DNA from 4 places in the Streptomyces sp. NPDC031100 genome. Region 1 is predicted to be linked to each of the others. Evidence: riboswitches for the same ligand, from Rfam matches in the RefSeq annotation. Region 1 holds a riboswitch; each other region holds the start of a gene.
The links. A riboswitch is a leader RNA that binds a small molecule or an ion and turns the genes downstream of it on or off. The one in region 1 is predicted to bind cyclic di-AMP.
Positions count from the first base shown of each region.

Region 1 (7,014 bases):
GCGTTGCCACCAGGGGCCGCAGGGCTTGATGATGTTCGCACTTGAGCGGATCTGTTGGCACCTGTGAGGTCTCGATGGCGGACATCGCCGAAAACGGTCGCACGTGGCTCCTGTCGGGGCCCACCAGCAGCTATGCGCTGCATCTCACCGACGCGGACGAACTGCTGCACCTCCACTGGGGACCACGGATCGCGCTCGCCGACGCCGAGGCCCTGGCGGTCGGCCCGCTGCCCGGCTACTGGCCCTTCGAGTCCCCGCTCGACGGCCGCGAGGAGTACCCCGTCGAGGGCGGCCCCCGCTTCGTGCGCCCCGCCCTGTCCGTGCGCACCGAGGAGCGGCGCGGTACCGAGTGGCGCTTCGTGGCCCAGGAGGCCGAGGGCGAGGAGCTGCGGCTGCGCTTCGACGACGACGGGTTCGCCGTCACCCTGCACTACCGGATGCGCGGGGACGTCGTGGAGCGCTGGGTGACCGTGCACAACGGCGGGCACGCGCGCGTGGAGCTGCTGCGGGCCGACGCCGCCACCTGGACCCTGCCCGACCGCGAGGGCTGGCGGCTGTCCCAGCTGCACGGTCGCTGGGCCGCCGAGTCCCTGCTCGCCACCGCGCCCCTCACCTACGGCGAGAAGATCATCGGCAGCCGCCGCGGCCACACCGGGCACCAGCACCTGCCCTGGGTCGCGCTGGACACCGACGCGACCGAGGAGCGTGGCGAGGTCTACGGCTGCGCGCTCGGCTGGTCCGGCTCCTGGCGCATCGCCGTCGCCCAACTCCCCGACGCGCGCGTACAGATCACCGGCGGCGCCGGCTACGACGACTCGGGTCTGCTGCTGCTCCAGCCCGGGGAGTCGTACACCACCCCCGTCTTCGCCGGCCTGTGGAGCGACGGCGGCTTCGGCGGGGCCAGCCGCACCTGGCACACCTACCAGCGGACGTACGTCATCCCGGACGCCGAGCGGGACCGGCCGGTGCTGTTCAACTCCTGGGAGGCGACCAACTTCGACATCTCCGAGGAGCAGCAGGCCGCTCTCGCCCGGCGCGCCGCGGCGATCGGCGTCGAGCTGTTCGTCGTGGATGACGGCTGGTTCGGCGCCCGTACCAGCGACCGGGCCGGGCTCGGCGACTGGACGCCCAACCCCGACCGCTTCCCGCACGGTCTCAAACCCCTCGCCGATCAGGTGCACGACCTGGGCATGCAGTTCGGTATCTGGGTCGAGCCCGAAATGGTCAACCCCGACAGCGACCTGTACCGCGCCCATCCCGACTGGGTCCAGTACCAACCGGGCCGAAAGCGGACGGAACTCCGCAATCAGCTCGTCCTCAACCTCGCCCGCGAGGACGTCCAGCAGTACCTCTGGGAGCAGCTGGACACCCTCCTGTCCAGCGCCCCGATCGACTATGTGAAGTGGGACTTCAACCGCTGCTTCACCGACGCCGGCTGGCCCGGCGAGCCGTACCCGCAGCGGCTGTGGGTCGACCACGTCCGCGCCCTGTACGCCCTGCTGGACCGGCTGCGCGCCGCCCACCCCCAGGTGGCCTTCGAGTCCTGCTCGGGCGGCGGCGGCCGGATCGACCTCGGTGTGCTCAGTCGCACCGACCAGGTGTGGACCTCCGACAACACCGACCCGCTCGACCGGCTCGCCATCCAGCACGGGTTCAGTCAGATCCACCCCGCCCGGGTCATGGCAGCCTGGGTCACCGACAGCCCGAACACCCAGCTCAACGGGCGGGTCAGCTCGCTGCGGTTCCGCTTCGTCAGCTCGATGGCAGGGGTGCTCGGCGTCGGCGGCGACCTCACCGAGTGGACCGACGAGGAGCTGGCCGAGGCCCGGGAGTGGGTGGCCCTCTACAAGGAGATCCGCCCGGTCGTCCAGCGCGGCGACCAGTACCGGCTGCGGCCCCCGACGGGCGGCCTGAGCGCCGTCCAGTACGTCCTCGGGGACGAGGCCGTGGTCCTCGCCTGCCTCCAGGCGCAGCACTACGGCGAGCCGGTGCCGGCGGTACGGCTGCGCGGACTCGACCCGAGCGCATCGTACGAATGCCGCGAAACGGGCGAAGTCCATCGAGGTGCCGTCCTGCTGCACCACGGGCTGCGCACCGGACTGAAGGGCGACCTGGATGCGAAGGTTCTCCGCCTGCGCCATATCTGAGTCTTCTGTCCGAATTAGAGCCCTTCATTCCAACTCGCTCTGGAATAAGGGAGTGTGGGGCGAGGTGCGTGAGGAGCGTCATATTCGTGACCGTGCGTCGCGCGTCATGCTCACGTAATTCCGGCATGGGCAAAGGGATTTGAAATGGGGGAGGAGCCGGGAATTCACGGAGGGTGACCGTGAATTCCCGAATTCGATCAGCTGACGTGGGAACGCCGGGAACCGGCTGCTTGTCCGGATGCGTCTTGCTCGCTTACGTTCGCGACCAATCCGGTCGGAACGCCGAATCCTGCCGCCGCCCGGAGTTCCCGCACACTTCACCCGTGTTCGGCAGGAGCGGGGGACCCACCAGGTACGACTGCCTGTCCCGGTCTCCGGGACAGGCTGGGGGGTGTAGCCGCGCACCGCGCGGCCGGGCAGCTCCAGCCCGAACCCGACAGCTCACCTCGCAGGCGCCGGAGAGGAATGCGCCATGCTCGCAAAGGGTAAGCACCGCCGTCCCAAGTCCCGCCGTTTCACCCGCTCGATCGCCGTCGCCGGAAGCGGCGGTGCCGCGCTGGCTCTCCCGCTCATGGGGGCGGGCGGTGCGCATGCGGCCACCACGCAGTCTGTTTCCGAAAAGGCAGTGCAGTCGCTTCCGGTCGCCGAGAAGAAGGCCACGACGACGCATTCGGCGCATTCGGGTGTGCGTACCTACACGGTGAGGTCCGGCGACTACCTCTCGAAGATCGCCGAAGAGCAGAGCGTCCGCGGCGGCTGGCAGCGCCTCTACCAGGACAACCGAGAGGCCGTCGGCGACAACCCGTCGTTGATCCACCCCGGCCTGAAGCTCGCGCTCGGCAAGAAGGCGGCCACGAGCACGAAGCCCTCCTCCCCGGCTCCGGCCAAGCCCTCCACGCAGTCGTCGTCCGCGTCGAACGGGTCGGCCCAGAGCGCCCAGCCCGCCGCCGCCCCGGCCACCGGCTACACCCTCCCGGTCGCCGGCGCCACCGTCGGCACGGGCTACCACGTGGCCGGCAGCATGTGGTCCAGCGGCTACCACACCGGCGTCGACTTCGTCGTCCCGACCGGCACCTCCCTCAAGGCCGTCGGCGCCGGCACCGTCGTCTCTGCCGGGTGGGGTGGCGCGTACGGCAACCAGGTCGTCATCAAGCTCAACGACGGCTACTACGCCCAGTACGGCCACCTCTCGCAGCTCTCCGTCTCGGCCGGCCAGACCGTGACCGCGGGCCAGCAGGTCGGCCTCTCCGGCGCCACCGGCAACGTGACCGGCCCGCACCTGCACTTCGAGATCCGCACCACGCCGGACTACGGCTCGGACGTGGACCCGGTCGCCTACCTGCGCTCGCACGGCGTCGCCGTCTGAGGCTTCCCGCTCAGGGACCCCTCCTCCAGAGTCACCTGCCTGACACGCAACCGAAGGCCGGACCCCGATCCCCGGGTCCGGCCTTCGGCGTGTCCGCACGTGTTGCGATCGCACGGTCAACGCGCCAGGCAGGACCGCTATTCCTGGATTGGCAAACTATTTAAGGGTGTCTCATCTCACCGTTCGTCAACCCCTGCCTACGGTCGCGTAGGTCACACCCGAAGGGGAATCATGGTCCGACGTGGCAGACGATTCGAAGAATGACAACAGATCAGTGATCGGGTCGTACGTGGCGGTGGGGGACAGCTTCACCGAGGGCGTCGGCGACCCCGGCCCCGACGGGGCGTTCGTGGGCTGGGCCGACCGGTTCGCGGTACTGCTCGCCGACCGGCGTCCCGAGGGCGACTTCGCGTACACCAACCTGGCCGTGCGCGGAAAACTGCTCGACCAGATCGTGGCCGACCAGCTCCCACAGGCCGTCGAACTGGCCCCGGACCTGGTCTCCTTCTGTGCGGGCGGCAACGACATCATCCGGCCCGGCACCGACCCGGACGAGGTGGCCGAGCGTTTCGAGCGGGCCGTGGCCCAGCTCACCGAGGTTGCCGGCTCGGTGCTCGTGACCACAGGCTTCGACACCCGTGGCGTCCCCCTGCTGAAGCATCTGCGCGGCAAGATCGCCACCTACAACGGGCACGTCCGTGCCATCGCCGACCGGTACGGCTGTCCCGTGCTCGACCTGTGGTCCCTGAAGTCCGTCCAGGACCGCCGGGCCTGGGACGACGACCGGCTCCACCTCTCACCCGAGGGACACACGCGCGTGGCGCTGCGCGCCGGCCAGGCCCTCGGCCTCGACGTCCCGGCCGACCCGGAGCAGCCCTGGCCGCCGCTCCCGCCCCGGGGCACCCTGGACATCCGCCGCGACGACGTCCACTGGGCCCGCGAGTACCTGGTCCCGTGGATCGGCCGCCGGCTGCGCGGCGAGTCCTCCGGAGACCATGTGACGGCGAAGGGCACCCTGTCGCCGGACGACATCAAGATGCGGATCGAGTCGGTGGCCTGACCACCGCCGTCCGTGCCCCGTACCGCGAGCCGGCGGTACGGGGCACGCCCGTGCGACGGCTCGCCCCGGCGGGAGGACGAACCGCCCCCGCTCGGCTCACCGCCCCCGCTCGGTCAACGCCTCTCGCCGCAGCCCGAGTTCCCGGGCCAGGGCGTCGTCCACCCACTGCTGGGCCCGGGTCCGCGGCAGCGCGCCCGGGTACGACGTGAGCTGCACCGCGAGCCCGTCGAGGAGCGCGGTGAGCCGCAGGGCCGTCCCCGCGGGGTCGGCGCACTCGAACTCGCCGGCGGCCACGCCCTCCGCGATGACCTCGGTGAGCGCCGCCTTCCACTGCCGGTCCAGGTCCCGGGTGACCTCCCGGAGGGCGGGTTCGCGCAGCGCCACCGCCCAGCCCTCGATCCACAGCCGCCAGCCCTTGGCCTGGCCCGTGGGCGCGTACCAGCGCACGGCCGCCCGCAGCCGGCGCAGCGCGGAGGTCCGCCTGCCGAGCAGCCCCCGCAGATGCGCGAGGTCGTCCCGGGCCGCGTAGCCGAAGGCGGCGGCGACCAGCTTCTCCTTCGTCGAGAAGTGGTACAGCACCAGCGCGTTGCTCACACCGAGCGCGGAGGCCACGTCGGCGATCCGCACCGCCGCCACGCCCCGCATCTCGATCTGCTCGATGGCCGCCCGCAGCAGTTCCTCCCGCCGCTCGGCCACACTCAACCGCACTCTCGCCACGCGGTCACCCTAAACGGTGGGCAGGGGCCCTGCCGAAACGGCCCGGTTCCCCCGGCCACTTCGCCTACCGGGCCGGAGGGCGCCCAGCCCTCGTCAGCGGTACCACCCGAAGCGTTCCGCGATCACCGGGAGGCGGTCCGTCACCAGGGCGTGGGCGGCGGCGCGCGGGGTCGTCGTGTCGGTCTCCGCCCGGGTGAGCACGAGGTCGACCAGGGTGCGCATCGAGCGTCGGATGTGCGCGAACGCCTCGTCTGCGTCCGGGCCGATGTCGCCGAACAACGTCCACCACCACCAGGCGTTCGTGGCGGAGTTCACCACCACGTCCGGCAGCACGGTCACCCCGCGCGCGGCCAGCAGCGCCTCCGCCTCGGGCAGGACGGGCATGTTGGCGGCCTCGACGATCCACCGGGCGGTGATCCGCTCCTGCTCGGCGGTGCCGATCGCGTACGACACCGCCGCCGGCACCAGCACCTCCGCGTCGGCGGACAGCCAGGCGTCACCGGGCAGTTCCCGGTCGCCGGGGCGCAGCACCGAGCGGTCGACCGTGCCGTACGCGTCCCGCGCGGCCAGCAGCGTCTCGACGTCCAGGCCCTCCGGACTGGCGATGGTCCCCTTGATGTCGGCCACGGCCACCACGGTGAGCCCCGCGCGCGCGAGGAAGCGGGCCGTGGCCCCGCCCATCGTGCCCAGGCCCTGCACCGCCACCCGGGTGCCCCGGTACGGCACCGACGCCCGGTCCAGGGCCGTCAGCACCGACTCGGCGACCCCGCAGCCGCCCGCCAGCTCGTCCAGGCCGATGCCGTCGATCTCGACCGCGAAGGCGTCCGCGAGTCGCCCGCGGGCCGCCTGTTCGTCGTCCAGCAGTGGGTACACGGCCTGGACGGAGGAGACGAGGCCGGCCTCGGCGGCCGCACGGTCCACCAGGTCCTGGCTGAGGCCCAGGTCCTCGCCGGTGGCCCAGAAGCTCTCGATGTACGGCCGCATGGCACGCAGGTAGCGCACGAGCAGCCCGTACGCCCGAGGGTCCTGCGGGTCGCAGTCGATGCCGCCCTTGGCGCCGCCGAGGGGGACGTAGCGGCCCTCGGGGTCGTAGTGCAGAGCCTCCTTCATCGTCATGCCGCGGGCGAGCCCGGCGACCTCCTCCAGTGTGCAGCCCGGCCGCATCCGCAGCCCGCCACTGGCCACGCCCCGCACCAGCCGGTCGACGACCAGGAAACCCTGGAGGCCGGTGATGTGGTCGGTCCAGACGAGCGACATCAGGGGGGCGGTCATGGGATCTCCCGGCGATGGTTACTGAATCACGAGTCAGTATTCGGAGGTGTCGGGCGCCGTGTCAACGTGCTGAATCGCTGTTCAGTAGCTTGCCTCGGGTGCCGCCCTGTGACCCACGCGGCACCGGCACTGTCGGAGGGGCCGCCCATAATGGAGGACCTCAGCGACTCCACCTGGAGGTACCGTGACCGGTTTGCGTTCCCAGAGCTTCGGGCTCGGTCTGCTTCAGCCCGAGGCCTTCGGCGCCGAACCGCGCGGTGAGCGCCTCGCCCGCATCCGCCGTTCCCCCCACTTCAAGGACGGCGTCTTCCAGAACCCCGGCGGCACCGCCCGCACCCGGCCCTCCGGCTCCATGGTGGACTTCGCCAAGGTGTTCTTCGACAAGGACATCCGGCCCCTGCGCGCCCCGCGCGGCACCGTCCCGGTGCACGCCACCACCCTGGCCGACCTCG
Region 1 covers NZ_JBVIGN010000003.1:333,115-340,128, reverse strand. The annotation lists gene ACZ5DS_RS09390 (alpha-galactosidase) at 75-2,147, shown strand; cyclic di-AMP (ydaO/yuaA leader) riboswitch at 2,451-2,615, shown strand; gene ACZ5DS_RS09385 (M23 family metallopeptidase) at 2,620-3,513, shown strand; gene ACZ5DS_RS09380 (SGNH/GDSL hydrolase family protein) at 3,788-4,573, shown strand; gene ACZ5DS_RS09375 (TetR/AcrR family transcriptional regulator) at 4,670-5,290, opposite strand; gene ACZ5DS_RS09370 (Glu/Leu/Phe/Val dehydrogenase dimerization domain-containing protein) at 5,384-6,562, opposite strand; gene ACZ5DS_RS09365 (MBL fold metallo-hydrolase) at 6,747-7,014, shown strand, end outside.

Region 2 (7,014 bases), on a different contig from region 1:
GCAGCGCGTGCAGTTGGGGTATCTGGTCGAGGATCTGGACGGTGATGAGCAGGCCCACCGTCGTCGCCATCGCCGCGATGCCGCTGTTGGTCAGCGTCGACACGAACAGGCCGAGGGCCGCGAGGCCGACGAGTGAGGCGGCGACGACCAGGGCGATCAGCAGCGCCCGGCCGAGGCCTTCGGCGAAGCTGATCCGGGTGCCGGAGATGGTGGTGAGCTCGCCGAGCGGGAAAAGCAGCGCACCGACGATCATCGCGGAGACGGCCACGACCAGAGTGGCCAGCACACAGAAGGCCATGACCGTCGTGTACTTGGTGAGCAGCAGGCGGGTGCGGCCGGCCGGGGCGACCAGCAGATAGCGCAGGGTGCCGCCACCCGCCTCGCCCGCGATCGCGTCGCCCGCGACGACGCCGACCGCCATCGGCAGGAAGAACGGCAGGGTCGCGGCCAGCGCCGTGAACACCAGGAACAGGCCGTTGTTGGTGATCTGCGAGATGAACGCCGGCCCCTCGCCGCCGCCCGGGCCCGCCGTCGAGCCGTCCCGCGTCTCGATCTTCACGGCGATCCCGACCAGCACCGGAACCGCCGCCAGCACCCCGAGCAGCGCGAGCGTGCGCCAGCGGCGGAGGGTGGTGACCAGTTCGCTGCGCAGCAGTCCGAAGGTCCACAGGGGGTTCGGGCGGCCGGGGCCGGGTACGGCCGGTGCCCGGAGTGCCTCAGCCTCAGCCTCAGCCCGCGACATCGAATCCCTCTCCCGTCAGTGCCACGAACGCGTCCTCCAGGGAGGCCCGTTCGAGCGCGAAGCCGCGGACCCGGACGCCGGCCGTGACCAGGGCCGCGTTCACCTCGGCGAGGTCCTGCGCGGGCGGCTCGCCGGTCACACGGTCGCCGTCCACCGTGACGTCCCCGACGCCCTGTTCCTTCAGCACCCGGGCCGCCTCGCCCGCATCCGGTGTGGTCACCACCAGCCGGCCGCGCGCCCCGGCCGCCAGGTCGGCGACCGCCCCCTGCGTGACCAGGCGGCCCTGGGCCATCACCGCCGCGTGTGTGCACACCTGCTCGATCTCGTCGAGGAGGTGGGAGGAGAGGAACACGGTCGTACCGTCGGAGGCCAACTCCCGGATCAGGGCGCGGATTTCCCGCATGCCCTGTGGGTCGAGGCCGTTGGTCGGCTCGTCCAGGACGAGCAGTCTGCGCGGCTGGAGCAGGGCCGCGGCCAGGCCCAGGCGCTGCTTCATGCCGAGTGAGTACGCCCGCGCCTTCTTGCCCGCGGCGGCCGCGAGGCCCACCCGGTCCAGGGCGGCGGCGACGCGGGCGCGCCGGGTGCGCGGATCGGCGGTCGGGTCGGCGGCGTCGTAGCGCAGCAGGTTGTCCCGGCCGGAGAGGAAGCCGTACAGAGCGGGGCCCTCGATCAGTGCGCCGACCTGCGGGAGGACGGCGCGGGTGGCCCGGGGCATGGGGCGGCCCAGGACGCGGGCCGTGCCCGAGGTCGGCTCGATCAGGCCCATCAGCATGCGGATGGTCGTGGTCTTGCCGGAGCCGTTCGGGCCGAGGAAGCCGAAGACGCTGCCCGCCGGGACGGTCAGGTCGAGACCGTCGACGGCGAGCTGTCCGCCGCGGTAGCGCTTGGTCAGACCGCGCGTGGCGATGACGTGCGCCGGCGCGTCCCCCGAGTCCCGCTCCGTGGCGGACGGTTCGTCCATCGGCTCCCTCGATTCGTCGATGCCCCGGAGGGGTCACTTCCCTTCGTTCGCCGCCTTCACCAGCGCGTCCTTGGTGACCGCTCCCGCGTACACCTTGCCGTCGTCGGTGATCAGGGCGTTGACCAGGCGGGTGGAGAAGACCGTGCCCTTGCCGAACTTCCCGGAGACCTGGTCGCCCAGCGAGCCGAGGAAGCCGCCGAGGTCACCGCCCTGGGAGCCGGACGGCAGGCCGCCCTTGGCGCCGGTGTCGAAGGTGGCGATGGACGTCCAGCCCTTGCCGAGGACGGTGGCCCCGTCCATGCCCTGGGCGAAGTCCTTGCCGGCCGTCGGGGCGTGCTCGGGCGCCTTGGACTCCCGCTTCTCCCACTGCTCCCGCTTCTCCCACCTCGCCCCCTTCTCCTCGTTCTCCTCGGTGACCTTCGCGCCCTTGGGCGGGGTGAAGTCGAAGGTGGAGGCGGCCGGCTTGGCGAAGGAGACCTGGGTGAAGCCCGCGTCGAGGACGGCGGCGCCGCCGCTCTTCGGGGTCAGCGTGAACTTGAGGGGCATGCCCGTCCTGGCATCCACGGCGATGCTGATCGCGCCGACCGTGGTGCCGGACTGCCTGGGCTTGATCAGCAGCTTGTAGGCGTCGCGGCCGGCGACCTGCGCGGTGCCGTCGACGGTCACGGACGTGGTGTCGTCGACCGACTTCAGGGCCTCGTCGGCGAAGTCCTTCGGCGTGGCCGGCGGCTCGGCCCGGTGCTCCTTGCCGGAGTCGGCGGCGGTGCCGTGGAAGACCTCGTTGCTCTTGCTGTCGTAGCCCCAGACGTCCTTGCCGTTGTGGATGAGGCTGTACTCGGCGCCGCTCTCCAGCAGCGACAGCTTCTGCCGGTCCGGGCCGTCGGTCGCCATGCGCAGGGTGTGCGTGCCGGAGACCAGCTCGGTGAGCTTGGACGTCGGGTCCGCGGAGGAGCCGTCGCCGCCCTGGGCCGCCCCGGACACCAGGCTGCTCTCCAGGCCGCCGAGGTCCGGCAGGCCGAGGTCGGTGCTGACCTTCACGGTGCCGGACAGCTGCTGCACGTCCGACTTGGCGATCTTCTCGATGAGCTGCTGTGCGGTGATCTTCGGCAGGTCGGGGTCACCGGAGTTTGCGAGCGCCGGGACCAGCCCGATCGTGGCCGCCGCCACCCCCACCACCGCAACCGGGACCACGTACCGGGCGGCCTTGCGGCGTCCGGTGGGCAGGTCCTCGCCCTGTGCCGCGCCCGCTGCGTCGTCGGATTCGTACGGTGCCATCTGTGCCTTACCTCCGTCGTCGGCGGCGGCTGTCCCCCACACTGGTCCACCTGAGCCGCCATTCTCACCCGAATCGGTGAGGAGTGGTGATTTCCGTGGTCTCCATCTGACCAAATCGGCCGTGAGGAAGCGTCAGCCCACGGAGCCAACTCCGTGTACGCCTGGGGTATGACACGAGAGGGCGGTACCTCCCCCGACCCGTAGGGGTCGGGCGGGAGACACCGCCCTCAAGGCAGGTGCACAGATGACCGGGGCCGGTCCTAGCCGGCCCGGTGCACCACTGCGTCACACAGTTCGAGCAGCGCCGCCTTGGCGTCGCACTCCGGCAGCGGGGCCAGCGCGGACCGTGCCTCCTCCGCGTACCGGACGGTGTCCCGGCGGGCCTGCTCCAGCGCGGGGTGCGCGCGCAGCGCGGTCAGCGCCTCGGCGTGCCGCGTGTCGTCGCTGAGGTCGGAGTCCAGCAGCTCGCACAGCGCGAGGTCCTCCGCCAGGCCGAGGCGGGCGGCCCGCTCGCGCAGCCGGAGCACGGGCAGCGTCGGGATGCCCTCGCGCAGGTCGGTCCCCGGGGTCTTGCCGGACTCGTGCGAGTCGGAGGCGATGTCCAGCACGTCGTCCGCGAGCTGGAAGGCGACCCCGAGCCGCTCGCCGTACTGGGTGAGCACGTCGACGACCGTCTCGTCGGCGCCGGACATCATCGCGCCGAACCGGCAGGAGACGGCCACCAGGGAGCCCGTCTTGCCGCCGAGCACGTCCAGGTAGTGCTCGACCGGATCGCGGCCGTCCGAGGGACCCGCGGTCTCCAGGATCTGCCCGGTGACCAGCCGCTCGAACGCGAGGGCCTGCACCCGGACCGCCTCGGGGCCGAGGTCGGCGAGGATCTGGGAGGCGCGGGCGAAGAGGAAGTCGCCGGTGAGGACCGCGACCGAGTTGCCCCAGCGGGTGTTGGCGCTGTCCACGCCGCGCCGCACGGACGCCTCGTCCATGACGTCGTCGTGGTACAACGTGGCCAGATGGGTCAGCTCCACGACGACGGCCGACGGCACGACGCCCGGCGCGTACGGGTCGCCGAACTGCGCCGCGAGCATCACGAGCAGCGGACGGAACCGCTTCCCGCCGGCCCGTACGAGGTGCTGCGCGGCCTCCGTGATGAACGGGACCTCGCTCTTGGTGGCTTCGAGCAAGCCTTCCTCGACAGCCGCCAATCCGGCCTGGACATCGGCTTCCAGAGCCTGGTCCCGCACGCTCAGCCCGAACGGCCCGACGACGGTCACGAGGGGTCTCCTGTCTGCTGGTGTCTGTTGGCGATTACACGGTTTGTCGATAGGTCGCTGCCATCACTCAAGTCAGCGTATCCGGTCCTGTTTCGATCACCGATAGCGCCCACCGGTCCAGCCCGGGCGGTATCGGATCGCGGCCGGTATGTTTTTGATCATCTGATAAGGACGGACATCTATTCATTAACAGGGTCTCGTCCGTTTTGTCGCGAACTGGGTGGGCGAGTCGAGTACTCCTTTTGCGCCACGAGCAGCAAAACCCCCTGAATCCACCTAATCCCTCATGTCTGATTTGATACGCTTTGACATTTCGTGAATTGGGTCACGCGCACCCTGCATCCGGCCAATCGCGCCACCACCCGTCTCCCCTTGCCGCATCGGCCAGTTGAGTGTTGGCAACCGCAAAGGATCAAGCACCCCATTCGGCGCAGATCAAGGTCAACGGGCTCTTTATGTGCATCAGATACTTGTTCCGGACATGTGCTCTCGCATAGCTTCCGGGCCAGTCAGGCGAACGCCGAATCCTGCCGCGCCTGACCCAACCCATCGACGAACTCATTCGTACGGCAGGAGCGGGGGACCCAGGTAAGTCGCCGGACCGGACGGCACGCGTCGCACCGGAACGGCTAGGGGTGAAGCCGTGCCTCCTTCCGGAGGCACGGCCGGGCACCTCCCCGCCCGAACCCGACAGCTCACCTCGCAGGCGACGGAGAGGAACGTCCCCATGCCTGCTGCCGCTCAGCCCCGCCGCACCCGCCTCGTCCGCAAGCTCGCCGTCATCGGCACCGGCGCCGCCGTACTCGCCCTTCCGCTCGTCGGCGCCACGAGCGCCTCCGCGGCCACCCCGACGGCCACCACGCCGTCCACCACGCTCGCCGGATACCCGAACAACCTCGACGGCTGGATCCGCGAGTCGCTCGCGATCATGGCCGAGAAGAAGATCCCGGGGTCGTACAACGGCATCTACCGCAACATCATCCGCGAGTCGTCGGGCAACCCGCAGGCCATCAACCTCTGGGACTCCAACGCGGCCAAGGGCATCCCGTCCAAGGGCCTCCTCCAGGTCATCGACCCGACGTTCAACGCCTACCACGTGGCCGGAACGTCCTTCGACATCTACGACCCGGTCGCGAACATCACGGCCGCCTGCAACTACGCGGCCGCGCGCTACGGGTCGATCGACAACGTCTTCGGCGCCTACTGACCGGCGCCCACGGCAGGCCCTACTGATATCCCGGTCAGTCGGTCGGGAACAGTCTTTCGAGGACGACGGCGATGCCGTCGTCCTCGTTCGACAGGGTGATCTCATCGGCCACGGCCTTGAGTTCGGGGTGGGCGCCGGCCATCGCCACACCGCGTCCGGCCCAGTCGAACATGGGGATGTCGTTGGGCATGTCCCCGAAGGCGAGGGCCCGTTCGGCCGGGATCCCCAGGTACTCGGCCGCCAGCGCCAGCCCCGTCGCCTTGGTGACGCCGCACGGCTGGAGCTCCACGGTCCCCGGACCGGACATCGTGACCGTCGCCAGCGAGCCCACGGCCGAGCGGGCGATCGCCGCCAACTCGTCGTCGGACAGCGTGTGGTGGCGCAGCAGTACCTTGCTGATGGGCGCGCACCACAGGTCGTCGCGCCGGCCGACCCGCACGGCGGGCAGGGTGGGGTGCGGCATCAGATATCCCGGTTCGATCAGCGTGAGCCCGTCCACGCCGTCCTGGTCCACGGCCGCGTAGACCTGCCCCACCTCGGCCTCGATCTTGCCGAGCGCGGTCTCGGCCAGTTCCCGGTCCAGCCGCACCGACCACAGCAGGCGGTCGGCGCCGGCGTCGTAGACCTGCGCGCCCTGCCCGCACACCGCGAGCCCCGTACACCCGAGGCCGTCCAGGAGGGGCCGCACCCGGGGAGCCGGGCGGCCCGTCACCACCAGGTGCCGTGCGCCGGCGCTCGCCACCCGCTCGAGCGCGGCGAGCGACCGGTCGGAGACGGTGTCGTCGCCGCGCAGCAGCGTCCCGTCCAGGTCGGTGGCGATCAGTGCATATGCGGGGGGTGCGGCCATGATCAGAGAATACGGACCGCGCGCCCCGCCGACTCGCCCTGATCTTCCCGGACTTGTGTGCTCCTCAGCCCCAAGTGGTGCCCGCGGGCTCCTTGATGGTGGTGTTGATGCGGTTGAACAGGTTGGTGAGCGAGATCGTGAGGATCAGCGCGGAGAGCTGCTTGTCGTCGAAGTGGTCGGCCACCTCGTCCCACAGCTCGTCCGGCACCGACTCCTCGGAGCGGTCCGCGAGCCGGGTGACGCGCTCGGTCAGCCGCAGCGCCACGCGCTCGGCCTCGGTGAAGAAGGGCGCCTCGCGCCAGGCGGCGACCGTGGCGATCCGCTCCTCGCTCGCGCCGGCCTTGCGCAGGTTCGCCGTGTGAGCGTGCACGCACGCGCTGCACCCGTTGATCTGGCTGGCGCGCAGCCCGACGATCTCCGAGAGCTCCGGCGGCAGACCGCCCTCGCCGATTGCCTGGAAGAGGCTGCCGATCCCCTTCATCGCGCTCGGAAGGACCTGCGCCGGATTGGCCGTCCGTGCCTGCATGGTGCTGCCTCCTGTGGGTCAGTGCTGCTCGCGGGGTTGCTTTCACCGCACTGACGGAGCGGAGGCGGACGGTGTGACAGACCGGCGCGACGATCTTTCAGCCGTGGGCCGCCGCCAGGTGCCTGGCCAGCCGTGGCGAGGCGAACTCCGTGCCGCAGACGAAACGCATCACCGGGCCGAACGAG
Region 2 covers NZ_JBVIGN010000016.1:139,857-146,870, reverse strand. The annotation lists gene ACZ5DS_RS35920 (ABC transporter permease) at 1-742, opposite strand, end outside; gene ACZ5DS_RS35915 (ABC transporter ATP-binding protein) at 729-1,703, opposite strand; gene ACZ5DS_RS35910 (LolA family protein) at 1,737-2,978, opposite strand; gene ACZ5DS_RS35905 (polyprenyl synthetase family protein) at 3,239-4,249, opposite strand; cyclic di-AMP (ydaO/yuaA leader) riboswitch at 4,790-4,973, shown strand; gene ACZ5DS_RS35900 (transglycosylase SLT domain-containing protein) at 4,977-5,456, shown strand; gene ACZ5DS_RS35895 (HAD family hydrolase) at 5,491-6,303, opposite strand; gene ACZ5DS_RS35890 (carboxymuconolactone decarboxylase family protein) at 6,368-6,829, opposite strand; gene ACZ5DS_RS35885 (FAD-dependent oxidoreductase) at 6,927-7,014, opposite strand, start outside.
Region 2: linked by a shared signal. The riboswitch ahead of ACZ5DS_RS35900 (transglycosylase SLT domain-containing protein) and the one ahead of ACZ5DS_RS09385 (M23 family metallopeptidase) in region 1 are both predicted to bind cyclic di-AMP.

Region 3 (7,014 bases), on a different contig from region 1:
GACGGGGTACCTGCCTGGCGCAGGCCCGCCCATGCCCCACTCTTCGGGGCAGGCCGACGAACCAGATGCCGCCGATCACCACCTCCTCATGATCCCGCCCCTGCCGACCACCGGCTTCCGTGCCAACACCCGGCGCGTGAACGTGGTTGATGGCGAACCTCCGGCCCGGGGAGCCCAGGTCGGGGTGCCTGGGCTGCTCCGCCGCGGGGGCTCGGGTCCTGAGTCGGGCGGGACAGTCGGGACACACACCGCTGTCAGGAGCCGGCAGGGGAGACGTGGCGAGCCAACTCGGCGGCCAGCCGTCGCATCACCGTGCGGTTGGCGCGCTGCATCGTGGCCCGGACGACGGGTGCCAGGAGGCGGTCGGTGAGAGGGGCGCGCGCCCAGGTGTACGTGAACGAGACACGGCTCCCACCGGTTCGCAGCGGTTCGACGGTGTAGATGCCCTGCGCACGGCGCCGGCCGGCCGCGCTGACGTTGCGTTCGACGATGCGCCGCGGTGCGTCGGACTCGACGACCTCGATGGTGACGTCGGTCTTCGTGCCGGCCAGCGCGGCGGTGACCGTGGCGCGCGATCCGACGCCGCGGCTGGGGCCGCCGTAGCGCCAGTCCGTCAGGTAGTGGTTGGTGAATCGCTCGTGGTGAGCCATGACATCGAGGAAGTCGTAGACCTGCTCGGGTGTCTGCGGTACGTCGATCGACACGGTGACAGGCTGCATGTACCACACGGTACATGCACCATGTACCGATTGGTACACTCGCGACGTGGCAAACACGGATGACGTGCATCCCGAGGACAAGGCCGCGCACGGCACGGCCGGGGACCGGCGCGCCCAGCTGGTGGCCGCGGCCGTCGACCACGTCGCAGCACACGGCATCGCGGACCTGAGCCTGCGCCGCCTGGGCACAGCGATCGGCGTCAGTCACCGCATGCTGATCCACTACTTCGGCTCCAAGGAGCAGCTGCTCGTCGAGATCGTCAGGACGTCGGAGCGGCGCCAGCGCGAACTGCTGTCCCGGCTCCGACTCGAGCCCGGTCTCTCACCCGCCGATGTCGCGTGGCGACTGTGGCAGCAGCTGACGGACCCCGGGCTGGCCGGTCAGGAGCGGCTCTTCTTCGAGATCTGCGGCCATGCACTGCGGGGTCGCCCCGAGGCCGTCCCGGTTCTCGAAGGGCTCGTGACGGACTGGCTGGAGCCGCTCGTGGCCGCCGAGATGGCCGCGGGGGCAAACCCTGCCACGGCCCGGAACCGCGCCAGGCTGGGACTCGCCACCGTCCGTGGTCTGCTGCTCGACCTGCTCGCCACCGGCGACCGCGCCGGCGTCGACGCGGCGATGGGGGAGTTCCTCCGGCTGTACTACGCCTCGGAGTGACGGTGTCGCCGCCAGGACGATACTCGTCGGCCCGATGACCTGAACGTAGGTTTTACCGTCCTGTGGTTGCCACACCCACGGGTCCGTCGGACTCTTGGTCACCATGCCGTCGGGCAACTGGTTCTGCTGGTCATGGGGGGTGCAGGGGTCCCCCGCGCTGAGCGGGGAGTGTTCATGCACCTCGAGTTCCGGCACCTCCGTGTCCTGCTCACTGTCGCCGAGGCAGGCAGCATCCGCAGGGCCGCCGCACGGCTGCAGCTCTCTCAGCCGGCCACGAGCGCTCAGCTGAAGCGGATCGAACACGAGTTGGGCGGCCCGCTCTTCATCCGCAGTGCCGACGGGGTGAAGCCGAACGAGAACGGTCAGTACGTTCTGCGCTGCGCCCGTGACCTCGTCGTCGGCTTCGACCGGCTGCGCGAGTACGCACGATCGGCGGCCGAGGCAGACAGGCATGCCGCCGCGCCGCTGAGGGCGGGCGGAACCGCCGGCCCCCTGGTCTCCCTGCTGGTCTCCGCCCTCTTCGAACTCGTCCCGGAACGCCGGCTCACCATAGACGCCCGCCGTTCCGTGCACACCCTGGTGAAATCGCTGAGCCAGTCGAAATGCGACATCGCGGTGTTCGGCGAGTTCCCGGGTTTCCCTCTTCCGGTCGGCGAGTCGGTGGCGACGCGGACACTGCTCCGCGAGCCGGTCTTCGTCCTGCTCGCCGAGGACCACCCGCTGGCGCGCCAGGAGAGGGTCGGTCTCCATGAGCTGGCGGGCGAGGAGTGGGTCATGCCGGAGGCCGACGAGAGCGGTGTGCATGCGTACCTTCATCTCACCTGTCGGTCAGCGGGATTCACTCCGCGCATCGCCCATGTGACGCCGGACCTGTCCGTGGCGCAGATCCTGGTCGCCGGCCGGCGTGCCGTCTGCGGTGTGTGGCCGACCGCCGATGTCTCTGCCCCGGGCACCGTGCAGCGGCCGCTCGTGGACGTTCCGTTCCACCGGAGGCTGCTGCTGGCGTGGAACACGGAATCGGTTCTGCCCGAGCTCGCCGACGAGGCATGCGAGCGTGTGCTGGCCGCCTATCTGTCGCTGGTACGGCAGCGGCCGCAGTACCTGGCCTGGTGGCAGGACGGGGGCGAGGAGTTCGCCCTCGGCGAGGGCACGTGACCGGCCGGGCCACAGTTCCCCATGCCCTATAACTCCGCGGTTATATCCCAGATGGAGTCACGTCAGGAACATGTCACCTGGTGAACACTTCGCGTCAACGTCCAAGGACGTCGTCACCCCACGACGAGCCAACGTCCACAGACGTCGTCACCCCACGACGAGCGAAGGAATCACCCCGTCATGCCCCGTCCCCTTCTTGCCCTTTCCGCCATGGTCGCCGCCGGTGTCATCACCACGGGTGCGATGGCGGTACCTGCGCACTCGCAGACACATGCGGTGCAGCGCGGAACGTCCGTCCGCGACTCGGCGATATCCCAGGCCAAGGCGAACGTGGCCCGGCACGCCGACACCTTCGGTTTCGGCCCGGGCCAGAGACTCCACGTCAAGGACGTCGTCATCGACGCCGATGGCACCCAGCACGTCCGCTTCGAACGGACCTACCACGGCCTCCCCGTCGTCGGCGGCGACTTCGTCGTCCACCAGAAGGCCGACGGCTCGCTCAAGGGATCCACCCGCGCCAAGGCCCACAAGGTCACGCTCAAGTCCGTCGCTCCCGCCGTCGACGCCAGGGGCGCCTCGGCCGGCGCCCTGAAGCGCTCGCACGGGTTGGTGCGCAACGCCAAGTCCACCCCCGAGCTGATCGTGTGGGCCGCCGACGGCACCCCCCGCCTGGCCTGGCGCACCACCGTGCAGGGCCTGGGCGACAAGGGTCAGCCGCACGGCGAGGTCTTCGTCACCGACGCCACCACCGGCAAGGCGATCGAGAACTACGACGCCGAGCACGAGGCGACCGGCACCGGCCACTCCGAATACACCGGTGACGTCGGCATCGACACCACCCAGCAGGCCGACGGCACCTTCGCCCTGATCGACCCGGTGCGCGGCCACATCACCAAGGACGCGCACAACATCTCGTCCTCCTCCCTGAAGAGCACGTCCGGCACCCTGTTCACCGACGCCGACAACATCTGGGGCGACGGCAAGAAGTTCTCCACCGACCGCGCCACCGCCGCCGTCGACGCGCACGCCAACACCGCGGAGACGTTCGACTACTACAAGTCGACCTTCGGCCGCAACGGCATCAAGAACGACGGCCGCGGCGCCACGGTCTTCGTCCACGTCGGCACCAACTGGGACAACGCCCAGTGGTCGGACACCTGCTTCTGCATGATGACCGGCGACGGCAACGGCACCACCGACCCCGAGCAGGTCGACCTCGACACCATGGGCCACGAGATGACCCACGGCGTCACCTCGGCCACCGCCAACCTGCGCTACAGCGGCGAGTCCGGCGGCCTGAACGAGGCCACCAGCGACATCCTCGGCACCATGGTCGAGTGGTACGCCAACAACCCGCTCGACACCCCCGACTACCTCTTCAGCGACCAGTCCACCCCGCCGTGGCTGCGCCGCTTCGACAAGCCGTCCCTGGACGGCCGCTCCGCCGACTACTGGTCGAAGTCCGTCGGCCGGCTCGACGTGCACAACTCCTCGGGCGTCGGCAACCACTGGTTCTACCTCGCCAGCGAGGGCAGCGGCACCAAGACGATCAACGGCGTCACCTACAACAGCCCGACGTACAACGGCTCCACCGTCACCGGCATCGGCAACAAGAAGGCCTCCGCCATCTGGTACCGGGCGCTGACCGTCTACATGACCTCCACCACGGACTACAAGGGCGCCCGCACCGCGACTCTGAACGCGGCGAAGGACCTCTACGGCGCCACCAGCCCCGAGTACGCCACCGTGGCCGCGGCCTGGAGCGCGGTCAACGTCTCCTGACGCACCGACACACCGCCTGATCCGCAGGAGCCGGCCCGGACGACGACGAGTACCCCCACAGCCGTCGCCCGGGCCCCGGAGTTTCGGAGATCCTTTTCACTCCAGCTCCCTCGGCTTCCTTTTCCTTAGAACGCGGCCGGTCTGCGGGCATAGATTACGGACAATGTAGCTCATATAGATACGGATTGACTGTACTCGACGGAGCCACCAAGCAAAGGTCACGAAAATGTATCGGGCATATCACCCACCAACCTTCACAGGGGCCACACGCGTTGGCTAGCGTTCCGGTCAGGCCGCCCGACCCCCACCGGCGAACGTCGCCGGGCCGTGCGGCCTCCGTCGAGTCCGGCGCGCCCGTGCGGCAGCCGGAGCCGGGGACCCACCGACCTTGGGGTGAATCGGCCCAACTCCCTTACGGGACAAGGGTCGTAGGGCAACCCTTCCGAACCACCCGCCCGAACCCGACAGCTAACTCGGTAGGCGGAACATGGAAGGAGTCGCCTCCCTTGGCGTCGCACCGCAAGTCGCGCCCCACGGGTACGCGTGTAGCCGGCATACGCACCCCCGTCCTCGCCACGGCCGCTCTCACCTCCGTGGCCCTGCTGTCCCAGACCGCCAATGCCGCCCCCGCCGCCGACGACAAACCGAGCCTCGAAGAGGTCCAGAAGCAGGTCGACGACCTGTACCGCCAGGCCGAGTCGGCGACCGAGAAATACGACGCGGCCAAGGAGAAGACCGCGAAGGAGCGCCGGCGCGTCGACACCCTGCTCGACGACGTGGCCAAGCGCACGGCCAGCCTCAACAAGGCGCGAGAGGAACTGGGCTCGTTCGCTGCGGCCCAGTACCGGACCGGGGCCGCCACCCCCGACACCGCGACCTTTCTGCTCTCGGACACCCCGCAGGACTACTTCGACCAAGCGCAGCTGATGAACCGGCTGACCTCGCGCCAGAAGGGCGCGGTCGACGACTACGTCACCGAGCAGTCCGCGACCCTGAAGGCGCGACAGAAGGCCATCAAGAGCCTCAAAACGCTGACTCAGTCACAGAACGACCTCAAGACGGCCAAGTCCACCGTCCAGAAGAAGCTGTCCACCGCACGGGAGCTGCTGTCCAAGCTGACGGCGGAGGAGAAGGCACGCCTCGCGGCGATCGAGAAGCAGAAGCAGGAGGAGGCGGCGCGGAAGGCGGCGGAGCTCGCCAAGCGGCAGGCCGCGGCCGCGCAGGCGGCGAAGCAGCAGAGCGCGTCTTCGGGCTCGACATCGAGTTCCGGCTCGTCCTCGGGCGCGTCCTCGGGATCCGGCTCGTCCTCGGGTTCGGGCACCTCCACCTCCTCGTCGGGCTCCACGTACGCCGCCAAGGCGGCGAAAGCGCTCGCCTTCGCCCGCGCGCAGATCGGCAAGCCGTATGTCTGGGGTGCGACCGGGCCCGGCTCCTACGACTGCTCCGGCCTCACCGAGGCCGCCTGGAAGGCCGCCGGCGTCTCCCTGCCGCGTACCACCTACGACCAGGTGAACGTTGGTACGACGGTGTCCCTGACCGACGCCCAGCCCGGCGACCTCGTCTTCTTCTACGACGACATCAGCCACGTCGGTATCTACATCGGCAACGGCATGATGATCCACGCCCCGAAGCCCGGAGCCTACGTCCGCGAGGAATCCATCTACTACGGCGGCGACTCGATCATCCACAGCGTGGTCCGCCCGGCCTGACGGCCAGCGGCGGCCAAAGGTCCAGAGCGAGAACCAGGCGCCGCCCCATCCCTGACCCGGGCACGTCCCGTGCTCGAGACCGCGCAGAGAGAGCACCGTCCCGTCGCCAAGGGGAACTGATCGCTGTATTCGGAGTGTTGGCGGTGAGCCAACATCTCCGCCCAGGCTGCCGGTTCACGGCCCTGTGTGCGCGTTTCAAGGCGACTGACCTGCGCACCATCCATGACCAGCGAAATCACCCGCATCGCTCCGCTAACATGATCGAACTCACGACGAGCGCCCTCATCGCCTGTCGTCACCGGAAAACCAATGCTATCCGGCACGAAGAGTGACCTAACTGACCAACATCTAACAAATCGGCCAAACAATTGATACCTATAGCCTCGCGGGTGTTTTCGCGAATAACCTCCAGAATTCCGTTCGCCGCGTGGCGTCGACCACGGGCGATACTGTGGGCCACGCTGGGTGTGGCGGCCCTCGGATTCGTCATCACGCTGGAGGTCGCCGCGCGGCGCTACGGCCTGCCGGGGCCGATCACCAACCAGGTGCAAGAGGTGGTGTTCCCTCCGAAATCGGGTTTCCTGTTGTACGCCAGTCTGGCGTTGACGATGGTGGTGCTCACCTGGCGGCAACGGTTCATCGCGATTGGTGCCGCGATCGGCATCGACGTCGCCTTCCTGCTGGTGCGGTGGGCGGTCGACGCCAAGGTGACCGACGGCCACCCCTTCGGTAACGGCGCGTTGTGGGTGATTTTGGGATATGCGGGCATCGCCATCACACGCCGTACCGGCCAGGAACGTGTCCTGCTGCTGAAGGGCGTCGGGCTGGCCCTGCTGCTGGTGGCCGGCCGCAAGACCGGCGACACCTGGCTCCTCATCACGTCGAAGACCCGCCCGGCGGTGCTCGATCAGTACGTGGCAATCGCCGATCACGCGCTGGGCAACCCGTCGTGGCTGGTGGGCCGGATGGTCAGGGCCACCGGCCCGATCGGCGC
Region 3 covers NZ_JBVIGN010000014.1:211,847-218,860, forward strand. The annotation lists gene ACZ5DS_RS33855 (SRPBCC family protein) at 255-719, opposite strand; gene ACZ5DS_RS33860 (TetR family transcriptional regulator) at 766-1,374, shown strand; gene ACZ5DS_RS33865 (LysR family transcriptional regulator) at 1,549-2,529, shown strand; gene ACZ5DS_RS33870 (M4 family metallopeptidase) at 2,710-4,311, shown strand; cyclic di-AMP (ydaO/yuaA leader) riboswitch at 4,653-4,809, shown strand; gene ACZ5DS_RS33875 (C40 family peptidase) at 4,818-6,020, shown strand; gene ACZ5DS_RS33880 (phosphatase PAP2 family protein) at 6,434-7,014, shown strand, end outside.
Region 3: linked by a shared signal. The riboswitch ahead of ACZ5DS_RS33875 (C40 family peptidase) and the one ahead of ACZ5DS_RS09385 (M23 family metallopeptidase) in region 1 are both predicted to bind cyclic di-AMP.

Region 4 (7,014 bases), on a different contig from region 1:
ATCCCTGTGTCCGAACGCACCGAAGTCCCGCTCCGTGTCGCCGTGATCGTCGGCAGTGTCCGCGAGGGCCGGCAGGGCCGGGCCGTCACCGAGTGGTTCCTCGGCACCGCCGCCGCCGACGAGGGCCTGGACCTCGACGTCGTCGACCTCGCCGAGGTGGAGCTGCCGCTGGCGATGCCCGGCTGGGGCGGCAGGCCGAGCCCCGAGGCCGTCGCCGCGCTGGAGGACGTCTCGCCCCGGCTTGCCGCCGCGGACGCGTTCGTCGTCGTCACGCCCGAGTACAACCACAGCTTCCCGGCGGCCCTGAAGAACCTCATCGACTGGCACCACGCCCAGTGGCAGGCCAAGCCGGTCGGCTTCGTGTCGTACGGCGGCCTCGGCGGCGGCCTCCGTGCGGTCGAGCAGCTCCGGCTGGTCTTCGCCGAACTGCACGCGGTGACCGTGCGGGACTCGGTCAGCCTGCACGGGCCGTGGTCCGGCCTCGGCGAGGACGGGGAGCCGCGTGACGCGGCCGTGTGCGCGGGCGCCGCCAAGGGCATGCTCGGCCAACTCGCCTGGTGGGGAAGGGCGTTGCGGGTCGCCCGCGCCGACCGTCCCTACGCGGCCTGAGGGCGGGCCGGCCGGATGCGTACCACCGAGTCCGTCGAGGCACCGGCCCGCCCGGTGCCGGTCATGTCCACCGCGCTGCACCGGACCGTGGCCGTCGTCGTCATCGGCTCCATGATGTCGGTGCTCGACATGACGATCGTCAATGTCGCGCTGCGCCGCCTCTCGGAGTCCTTCTCGGCCCCGCTGGAGACCATCCAGTGGACCGCCACCGCCTACACGCTCGCACTCGCCGCGGTCGTTCCCACCGCCGCCTGGGCGATGGCCCGGATCGGCGCCAGGCGCACCTATCTGACCGCGCTCGCCCTGTTCACGCTCGGCTCCCTGCTCGCCGCCTGCGCCTGGGACGCGGGCAGCCTGATCGCCTTCCGTGCGGTCCAGGGGCTGGGCGGCGGGCTGCTGCAGCCGGTCGGCATGACGATGGTGATGCGCGTCGCCGACCGGGACCGGCTCGGCCGCGCCATGGCCGTGGGCGGGCTGCCCATCCTGGTCGGGCCGGTCGCCGGTCCGGTGCTGGGCGGCCGGCTGCTCGACGCGGCCTCATGGCACTGGATCTTCCTGGTCAACCTGCCGGTGGGCCTCCTCGCCCTGACGCTCGCGCTCTGGCTGCTGCCCAGGGACGTGCCGGACCGGACGAGCGCCGCCCGCCTGGACGTCCCCGGGCTGCTGATGCTCTCGCCCGGCCTCGCCCTGCTCCTCTACGGCCTCGCGCGCGGCGGCGAGCGCGGCGACTTCACGGCGCCCGGCGCCCTCCTGCCCACGCTCGCGGGCGCCGCCCTCGTGGCCGGTTTCGTGCGCCGGGCGCTCACGGTCCGCGCCCCGCTGCTGGACCTGCGTCTGCTGCGCGACCGTACGTTCGCCGCCGGCATCGGCACGCTCGCCCTGTTCACCTGCGGCTACTTCGGCTCGATGCTGCTCGGGCCGCTGTACTGGCAGCAGCAGCGGGGGCTGAGCGCGACGGATGCCGGGCTACTGGGCGCACCGGCCGGCCTCGTCGTCGGTACGGCGATGCAGTTCGCGGCGCGGCTGATCGACAGGGCGGCACCGCGCCGGTTCGTCCCGGCCGGGATCGCGCTGGCCGCCCTCGGAATGGCGTCGGTGGGCTGGCAGTCCGGGGTGGCCCAGGTCGCGCCCTGGCGGATCGTCGTCTCGGCCATGGTCATGGGGGCCGGCATCGGCATGGTGCTGATGCCGACGATGACGACCGCGACCCGGGACCTGCCCCCGGAGCGGATGGCCGCGGCGAGCACGGCCCTGAGCATCAACTCCCAGCTGTGGGCATCGGTGGGGACCGCGGTGATCTCGGTGGTGCTGGGTGCGGCGGGCCAGGATCCGGCCGGCTTCCGCGTCACGTACGCGGTGGCGGCGACGCTCCTCGCCCTGGCTCTGCTCCCCGCCCTCGGCCTCCCGGGCCGCCGTCGGCCGTGACGTCAGCCCGCGTGCAGCTCGCTCAACTCCGCGAGCGGCAGCGTGTGCTGGGTCTGCAGGACCTTCGCGCGCAGGTAACGGACGTTGTGGGCCGTGGTGAAGACACCGGTCGGCACCCGGTCCCGTACGACGACGCCGAGCGAGCGCAGCTGCTCCGCCTTGTCGGGGTTGTTGGAGAGGAGGTCCAGCTCCCCGATGCCGAGGGCGCGCAGCATCTGCGCGGCGGCCGTGTAGTCGCGGGCGTCCTCCGGGAGGCCGAGCGCGGCGTTCGCCTCGTAGGTGTCGAGGCCCTGGTCCTGGAGGGCGTAGGCGTCGAGCTTGTTGTACAGGCCGATGCCGCGCCCCTCCTGGCGGAGGTAGAGCAGGACGCCCCCGCGCTCGGCGATCCGCTCCACCGCCTCGCGCAGCTGGGGACCGCAGTCGCAGCGGGCGGAGCCGAAGACGTCCCCGGTCAGGCACTCGGAGTGCAGCCGTACCAGCGGAACGGGACCGGGCTCGCCGAGCACGACGGCCACGTGCTCCTGGTCGTCGGCCAGGCCGTGGAAGGTGACGAGTTCGGCGTCGACGCGGTAGCCGTCGTGGAAGTGCAGCGGTACCCGGACGCGGGCGCGCTGTGTGGCGGCGGGGGTGTCGGGCATGCGGGTCCCTCCGAAGCTGTTGCTTCAGTTTTGAAGCAGTGGTTCGAAGGGGACCCTACCTCATGTTTCAAACTTAAAGCAATTACTTTCCGCGTGCCGGGTGTGACTCAGGAGCCGGAACAGGACGACCGGCGCCGCCAGGGGACCTCGTCCGCCCCGGCCTGGGCACCGTCGCCCTGCAACCCGCGGGCGACGCCCGTGAAGATCTCCTCCAGCTGCCTCACCTGCTCCGGCGTGAGCCGGTCGAACAGGGTGGCGCGCACGGTCTCGACGTGCCCGGGCGCCGTACGCTCCAGGACGGCCATCCCCTCGTCGGTCAGCGCCGCGATGCTGCTCCGCTTGTCCCAGCTGCAGTTCTCGCGTCGCACCAGCCCGTCCCGCTCCAGCCTGGTCACCGCGTAGGTCAGCCGACTGCGGGTGATCTTCAGGCTCTCCGCGAGGTCGGTCATGCGCAGCCGCCGGTCGGGCGCCTCGGAGAGGTTGGCCAGGACGGAGTAGAACAGGTGCGGCATGCCGGCGTCCTGCTGGAGGTTCCGGTCGATCGCGTCGTCCAGGAGCCGGGCGGCGGCGAGGTACGCGCGCCAGGCGCGCTGCTCCTCCGGAGTGAGCCAGCGGGTCGTCATGCCACCAGTGTAAGTTTGTTTCAAACTTGAACCAAGATCAGCCTGCCGCAGGGGAGACCGCGCCGATGCCGTACCCGTACGTCCTGCTGTCCGCCGCCGTCTCCCTCGACGGGTACCTGGACGACACCGGCCCCGACCGGCTCCTGCTGTCCAGCCCGGCCGACTTCGACCGGGTCGACGAGGTACGGGCCTCGGTCGACGCGATCCTGATCGGCGCCGGCACCATCCGCGCCGACAACCCGCGCCTGCTGGTGAACTCGGCCGAGCGCCGCGCGGCCCGGGTCGCCGACCACAGGACCGCATACCCGCTGAAGGTCACCGTCACCGCCACCGGTGACCTCGACCCGGCCGCCAACTTCTGGCACACCGGCGGCGAGAAGCTCGTGTACACGACCGACAAGGGCGCCGAGCAGGCCTCCCGTGTCCTCGGCCGGACCGCCGACGTGGTCTCCCTCGGCCCCGACCTCGACTGGCGCGCCCTGCTGGAGCACCTGCACGACGTGCGCGGGGTGCGGCGCCTGATGGTCGAGGGCGGCGGCACGGTCCACACCCAGCTCCTCCAGCAGGGCCTCGCCGACGAACTCCAGCTGGTCCTCGCCCCGCTGTTCGTCGGCGACCCGGCGGCCCCGCGCCTGTTCGGCCCGGGGCCGTACCAGGGCGGCCGGCTGCGCCTCGTCGAGACCCGCCGGATCGAGGACGTCGTCCTCATGCGCTACGAGCCCACCGCACCCGGCACCGGCCCGGAGCCCGTCGCCGCCGACCGCCACTGGCTGCGCACCGCCTGCGACCTGGCCGCCCTGTGCCCGCCCTCGCGGACGGCCTTCAGCGTCGGCGCGGTGGTGGTCGCCGCCGACGGCACGGAGCTGGCCCGCGGCCACTCGCGCGAGGGCGACGACCCCGTCGTGCACGCGGAGGAGGCGGCCCTCGCGAAGATCGACCCCGCCGATCCGCGCCTGCCCGGCGCCACCGTCTACAGCAGCCTGGAGCCCTGCTCCCGGCGCGCCTCCCGCCCCGCCCCCTGCGCCGAGCTGATCCTGCGGGCGGGCGTACGACGCGTGGTCACGGCCTGGCGCGAGCCGGACACGTTCGTGACGGCGGCCGACGGGACCGGGGTGCTGCAGAGCGCGGGCGTGGCGGCCGTGGTGCTGCCCGAGTACGAGGCCCTGGCGAAGGAGCCGAACGCCCACCTGCTGCCCTGAGCAGCACCTCACGGAATCCCGTGTGCTTTGTGGTCTGGCCATGGGGTACTCTTGAGACACAACGACGCGGGGTGGAGCAGCTCGGTAGCTCGCTGGGCTCATAACCCAGAGGTCGCAGGTTCAAATCCTGTCCCCGCTACTGAAGGCTCAGGGCCGGGATCCAGTCATGGATCCCGGCCCTGAGTGTTTTCCTGCCGCGCCCCCTCGGCGAGACGGCGAGTGGCGTATGCCACAGTCGGTCAGCCCTGACCGATGTCACCGATGGTGATCGGACGGCACCCCTCCGCATAACAGCTGAGTCACCATCAAAAACGCGGAGACTCCTGAGCGTCGACCAACTCGCCCGATTTACACCGGTCGTAACCCGTACGTCCCGCCCGGAAATAGTTAATGATCAAGCTGAACGGCTTGGAATCTGACACGCGGGTCTATTAACGTTCGATAACGCAGCGCGGTCGTCCCAGCCGTCACAAGAGGCGGCTCCGTGCGCACGCGCCGAATCCCGCAAGGGAACCGGGGAACCACCACCTTGGGGTGAATCGCGCGGATGCCGTCGTGAACTGCCTGAGTCCACGGCCGGTATACGCGCGTAGGAGACCTTCCTGCTCCGAACCCGTCAGCTAACCCGGTAGGCGGAGGAAGGAAAGGAGTACGCCCGCGTGGCGTCCAACCGGCCTGCCCCCGAAGCCCCGTTCATGCCGACCGAGACCGAGACCTTCGGTTACTTCGGCGCCCAGCGCACCGACGAGGGCACCTGGGAGGAGTGGAACCCCACCGAGGAGTCCATACGGCCGGTCCGCGGTCGGCACCGCGTCGCCAAGCAGCGCGGCGGCCTCGCCCGCAGCTCCACCGTCCTCGGAGTCGGTGTCATCGCCGCCGTCGGCGCGGGCGGCATGGCCAGCGCCAACACCGGCAAGCCGCCGGTGTCCATCTCCATGCCCGACCTGCCCTCCGTCGGCTCCCTCTTCGACGACTCCTCCTCGTCCTCCGACGCGCCCAAGGCCACCGCGGCCTCGCTGAGCGACGTCGGTACGACCTCCGCCGACAGCGACGAGGACAGCTCCGACGCGGGCGAGGCCCTGCGCAACCGGATCATGGCCCAGGCCGAGCAGCAGCAGAGCAAGGCCGACAGCAAGGCCGCAGCGGCAGCGGCAGCCGCCGCCGAGAAGCAGGCCGCCGACGCGGCCGCCAAGGCGCAGAAGGAAGCCGCAGCCAAGGCCGCCGCCGCCAAGAAGGAGGCGGAGGCCGCGGCCAGGAAGAAGGCCGAGGAGGAGCGGCTGGCCGCGCTGGCCAAGCAGTACACGCTGCCGACCTCCTCGTACACGATCACCTCGACCTTCGGCCAGGCCGGCTCGATGTGGTCCTCCGGCTACCACACCGGCCTCGACTTCGCGGCCCCCACCGGCACGCTCATCAAGGCCATCCACAGCGGCACGATCACCGAGGCGGGCTGGGCCGGCTCCTACGGCTACCGCACGATCCTCACCCTCGACGACGGCACCGAGCTGTGGTTCTGCCACCAGTCCTCGATCAGCGTCTCCGTCGGCCAGAAGGTCAGCACCGGCGACGTCATCGGCCGCGTCGGCGCCACCGGCAACGTCACCGGGCCGCACCTCCACCTGGAGGTCCACCCCGGCGGCCAGTCCAGCGGCATCGACCCGATGGCCTGGCTGCGCGGCAAGGGCCTCAACCCCTGACGGAACGTTTGTCCGGTCTGTGCGCGGCGAGTCGGAGCCTGTGCGCGGCGAGGCGGAATCGGATCGACCGCTTCGGCTGTTGACATAAGGCATGACTTCGCTGCGCACACTCGGCACCTCCGACCTCGAGGTCTTCCCGCTCGCCCTCGGCGGCAACGTCTTCGGCTGGACCGCGGACGAGAAGACCTCCTTCGCCGTCCTCGACGCCTACACGGCCGCCGGCGGCAACTTCGTCGACACCGCGGACTCCTACACGGCGTGGATCGAAGGCCACAAGGGCGGTGAGTCCGAGACCATCATCGGCAAGTGGGTCAAGGCCCGCGGCAACCGCTCCGACGTCGTCATCGCCACCAAGGTCAGCCAGCACCCGGAGTACCCGGGCCTGTCCGCGGCCAACATCAAGGCCGCCGCGGACGCCTCGCTGCGCCGCCTGGACACCGACTACATCGACCTCTACTACACCCACTTCGACAAGCCCGAGGTGCCGGTCGAGGAGATCATCGGCGCGCTGGACGAGCTGGTGAAGGCGGGCAAGGTCCGGCACATCGCCGCCTCCAACATCACCCCGGAGCGCCTCCAGGCCTCCCTCGCCCACTCCGACCGCGAGGGTCTGGCCCGCTATGTCGCCCTCCAGCCCCACTACAACCTGGTCTCCCGCGACACCTACGAGGGCCCGCTGCAGGACCTTGCCGCCCGCGAGGGCCTCGCGGCGGTCCCGTACTTCGCCCTCGCCGCCGGCTTCCTCACCGGCAAGTACCGCCCCGGTACGACGGTGGAGAGCGCCCGCGCCGGCCGGGCCGCGCAGTACCTCGACTCCGAGCGC
Region 4 covers NZ_JBVIGN010000010.1:21,049-28,062, reverse strand. The annotation lists gene ACZ5DS_RS26560 (NADPH-dependent FMN reductase) at 7-609, shown strand; gene ACZ5DS_RS26555 (DHA2 family efflux MFS transporter permease subunit) at 625-2,034, shown strand; gene ACZ5DS_RS26550 (GTP cyclohydrolase II) at 2,037-2,672, opposite strand; gene ACZ5DS_RS26545 (MarR family winged helix-turn-helix transcriptional regulator) at 2,780-3,295, opposite strand; gene ACZ5DS_RS26540 (dihydrofolate reductase family protein) at 3,361-4,494, shown strand; tRNA gene ACZ5DS_RS26535 (tRNA-Met) at 4,560-4,633, shown strand; cyclic di-AMP (ydaO/yuaA leader) riboswitch at 4,978-5,144, shown strand; gene ACZ5DS_RS26530 (M23 family metallopeptidase) at 5,154-6,191, shown strand; gene ACZ5DS_RS26525 (aldo/keto reductase) at 6,283-7,014, shown strand, end outside.
Region 4: linked by a shared signal. The riboswitch ahead of ACZ5DS_RS26530 (M23 family metallopeptidase) and the one ahead of ACZ5DS_RS09385 (M23 family metallopeptidase) in region 1 are both predicted to bind cyclic di-AMP.